Regions from separate parts of the Pseudoalteromonas sp. L1 genome, predicted to be linked through region 2. Evidence: predicted binding sites of a transcription regulator. Region 2 holds the regulator's gene; the other holds the start of a gene.
The links. Region 2 encodes sigma-54, which starts transcription at its own class of promoters, with help from an activator protein. Its sites were predicted from a motif close to GTTGGCACGNNNNTNGNNT; they were not measured.

Region 1 (2,205 bases), on a different contig from region 2:
GATAACAGATGTCAATTCGCGTAAACGCCCACTGATCCGCCATAAAAACCCGCCACTCACCAGCAAAGTAATAGGGATCAATGCCAATAGCCAATTTATAAATGACGCTTGTAAGGTTTTTAAATGTTGTTGGTTTTTCGTGATGCGTAATTCATTCTGATCACGTAGCCACACCGTTTGCTCTGCAATCAGTTTACTGGCTGGTGCAAACAGCTCACCATCTTGTTTTTGTTCATGTACCAAGTGTTGCTGAGCAAAACTCAACACATCGGCTAGCTGCTGCCATTGGTTAACGTAATCAGGTGAGGGACTCAAAAAAATTAGTTCATCAATGCTTTGCAAAGATGACTGCCATTTATTTGCAATTAAGGTGTCAAGTGATTCACTTTTCAACACCCAGTTTTGCCTTGTTGCTCTCTCAAGGCTATTTAGGTCCTGCTTAAGACTATTAAATGTTTTGGTTACTAAGTAGTTATCGCTCACTATTTTTTGTGTGACAGCAAGCTGCTTGTTGAGCGCATTTAAAAATAGGATCACAACCAAAGATAAAGGCAATAATGATAAAAGAGTACTAAACACAAATTGCCCGATTAAATTGGGACGCCAATCGAGTAGATGTTTAAACTTATTGCTAGCTTGCCTTTGCATAGGTTTCCTTCAAGGTGTGACAGGTATAAATTATCTATGAGTTAAGTTATACACTGGCTGAATTTTATCTGAAATTCAGCACTATTTTCACTAAAAAATCAATATCGTTGCAATTTGGAGACAAACTAAACAACTGATTTTAAAAGGTTAAATTTAAAAATTTATTTTCCCGTTGCAAAAAAGACACAAAACCATGTAAGAATTTCTACCGACACACGCTAAAAAACACATAACAACATGATAATCAACAACTTTTAACTTTGGCATTGTTTTTGTATTAGAGTAAATAATTAATTTTCTTAGGAATTAAAATGAAGAAATTGGCCCTTACTATGCTGACGGTTGTGTGTTGTATTTCAACAACCACGTATGCCCTTAACTTAAATGATTCTTTTAAAGAACTGGACAAAGACAGTAACGGCACTTTAAGTGAATCAGAGGCATCGGAAGACGCGTTGTTACACGACAACTTTTCACAAATTGATACGAATCAAGATGGCCAAATTTCTTTTTCAGAATTTCAATTGTTTGTTCAATAGGAGATTGTAATGAAACAACTTATTGCCGCTTTCTCGCTGATGTTTTTAGTGATCAGCGCAACCGTTTTAGCATCACAAATGGACGTACGTTTCGCTAAATTTGATACGAATGCCGATGGTGAAATTTCGCTTACAGAAGCCACACAACATGATGACTTACTGAAGCAATTTGCTGATCTAGATAAAAATGACGATCAGGTTTTATCAGAGCAAGAGTTTGAGAAATTCAAACTTTAACGACTTAAAGTGTTTGCCATAATCCCTGAGGGAGTGTGTAAACGGATTTAATTTTGGGAATTAAATTATGGCAAGCACTTTCACTAACAAGGAGCGCAGTATGAAAATAGTCTCAGTTATTTCACTAATCCTTATGACTTTTAGCTTTAATAGCTTTGCATTAGATGTAAAACAACGTTTTAATCATCTCGACAAGAATAAAGATGGCTATTTAAGCCCTGACGAACTTACGCCTCAGCCTCATCTTAAAAAGCGTATAAGTCAGTGGGATACAGATAATGACAAGCGCATATCACTCCTTGAGTTTAAAAATTATTTAACAAGTAAGAGCTAACAAACAATGACAAGATTAACCATCACCAGCTTAGTTTCATGTTTTCTTTTTAGTACTATGAGCTTAGCCTCTGGCAGTATTGGTGAGAAGTTTAAACAACTTGATCGCAATGATGACGGCTACTTAAGTCGCTCTGAATCAGCACGAGACCCAGCACTTTGGTCTCGTTTTCAAAGTTACGATAAAGACAAAGATAACAAGTTATCACTCGCAGAGTTTGAAGTTTACGCTAGCAAATAAATTAAGGGTGTGCCAAGCACCCTTCCCCTGTCATTTTTGTTCAAGTAGTTGCAGTTTATTACAACTCTGATACTGTTTTTATAAATCAATAAAAACAAGACAATTATGAAATTCATCATCGGCTTACTCGCATCAGCATCACTATCCTGTTTTGCAAACACAACGGTTATCTATAACGTCAATGGCTACACACCGACCTATAAAGGG
Region 2 (2,205 bases):
ATTGACTCAAAGTAGTATCAATAAATGATTTAAAAGGATTGTTAGGGATACATGAGGCAATCATTACAGCTGCGCATGGGCCAGCAACTTACAATGACTCCACAACTGCAACAAGCCATTCGCTTATTGCAGCTTAGTACATTGGATCTCCAGCAAGAAATACAAGAAGCGCTTGATAGTAATCCTCTGCTTGAAGTGGAAGAAGCGGATTATAATGAAGAAGCGATCGGTAAAAACGAACAAAAATCTGACTCTGATGATTCACAAGTCGCAGCTACAGCAGAAGAAGCACCAAGTGAATACGAGCAAGAAAGCAGTGATGCACTCAATAAAGATACCGTCAGTGACGACCTAGCAATGGATGTCACGTGGGATGAGTACATGAGTGCAGCCCCTTCAACCTCGTCAGGGCCAATGCCAGAAGATGAGTCTATTTACCAAGGTGCGTCAACCGAAACTCTCCATGAATACCTGATGTGGCAACTACAGTTGACTCCATTTAGTCCGACCGACGAAGCAATTGCTGTTGCTATAGTCGAAGCTATCGATGACTCAGGTATTTTAACTGTGAGTTGTGAGGATATTGTTGAAAGCTTTAATCAAAATGATGATGAAGAAGAAATAGAACTTGATGAAGTCGAAGCGGTCTTAAAAAGAATACAGTTATTTGATCCTGTCGGCATTGGTGCTCGCAGCTTACAAGAGTGCCTATGTATACAACTTCGTCAATTCGATGCAGATACACCTTATTTGGCTGAAACTAAAATGGTTTTATCTGAGCACATCGAATTATTAGCAAGTCGCGACTATCGTACTTTGATGAAAAAGACTAAGCTTAAAGAAAACGAGCTTAAAGAAGTGATGACGCTTATCCATAGCTTGAACCCTAAGCCTGCAGATAGCATCGTACGTGAAGAGTCTGAATACGTCATACCTGATGTATCGGTAAAAAAAGTAAAAGGTCGTTGGGTGGTTGAGCTAAACCCTGACTGTATGCCAAAGATCAGAGTAAACAGCCAGTATGCGGCTATGTCACGCTCTGTAAAATCAAGCAGTGACAGCCAGTTTATTCGCTCTCATCTGCAAGAAGCTAAGTGGTTTATTAAAAGCTTAGAGAGCCGGAATGATACTTTATTAAAAGTAACGAACTGTATTGTTCAACAACAACAAGCTTTCTTTGAACACGGCCCAGAAGCGATGAAGCCGATGGTGCTAAATGATGTCGCTGAAATGGTCGAAATGCATGAATCGACGATTTCACGGGTAACAACGCAAAAATATATGCATACCCCAAGGGGTATTTTTGAGTTGAAATATTTCTTCTCAAGCCACGTCAGCACAGAAAATGGTGGCGAGTGTTCATCAACGGCAATACGCGCTTTAATCAAAAAGCTTATTGCCGCAGAAAACTCAGCGAAGCCATTGAGTGACAGTAAGATTGCAGATATATTGGCTGAGCAAGGAATTAAAGTAGCTAGACGTACAATTGCAAAATACCGAGAGTCTCTAGCAATACCGCCGTCTAATCAGCGTAAAAGCTTGATTTAGACGTTTTACATAGAAGGAAAATGCTTATGCAACTAAACCTAACTGGTCGTCATGTAGAAATCACAGATTCATTAAAAGACTATGTAAACACCAAGTTTGCGAAACTAGAAAGGCATTTTGATCATATTAATAATGTTCATGTCATTCTAGATGTAGAAAAATTAAGTCAAAAAGCAGAAGCAACTTTACATGTAAACGGAGGCGAACTGTTTGCCTCTACAGAGCATCAAGATATGTACGCGGCCATCGACTCGCTAATTGATAAGCTTGATCGCCAAGTTATTAAACACAAAGAGAAATTAGCTCGACACTAAATTATGAAACTTAGTTCACTTACTAGCCAGGACTGCAGCAAAGCTGCGGTCCTTTTTAATAGCAAAAAAAGAATTCTCGAATTTATCAGCGAACTCGCTCATGAGCAGCTTCCTCATCTATCGCAGCAAGATATTCTTAATGCTTTACTCAATCGAGAAAAGTTGGGGAGTACAGGAATTGGTAGAGGCATTGCTATTCCGCATGGCCGTATGTCGGGTGCTGATAAACCACATGCGTTTATTATAGTGAGCGAATCGCCAATTAACTTTGATGCAATTGACAACCGCCCTGTTGATATTTTTGTTGCACTCATCGTACCTGATGGAGACTGCCAACTTCATT

Region 1: the regulator sigma-54 is predicted to act here: its motif matches at 908-926, upstream of L3V38_RS00215 (EF-hand domain-containing protein).

Annotation. Positions count from the first base shown of each region.
Region 1 covers NZ_JAKKCT010000001.1:48,828-51,032, reverse strand. The annotation lists gene L3V38_RS00220 (HAMP domain-containing sensor histidine kinase) at 1-648, opposite strand, end outside; gene L3V38_RS00215 (EF-hand domain-containing protein) at 960-1,187, shown strand; gene L3V38_RS00210 (hypothetical protein) at 1,197-1,424, shown strand; gene L3V38_RS00205 (EF-hand domain-containing protein) at 1,525-1,758, shown strand; gene L3V38_RS00200 (EF-hand domain-containing protein) at 1,765-1,998, shown strand; gene L3V38_RS00195 (amidohydrolase) at 2,104-2,205, shown strand, end outside.
Region 2 covers NZ_JAKKCT010000005.1:285,063-287,267, forward strand. The annotation lists gene L3V38_RS16420 (RNA polymerase factor sigma-54) at 52-1,548, shown strand; gene hpf (ribosome hibernation promoting factor) at 1,575-1,862, shown strand; gene ptsN (PTS IIA-like nitrogen regulatory protein PtsN) at 1,866-2,205, shown strand, end outside.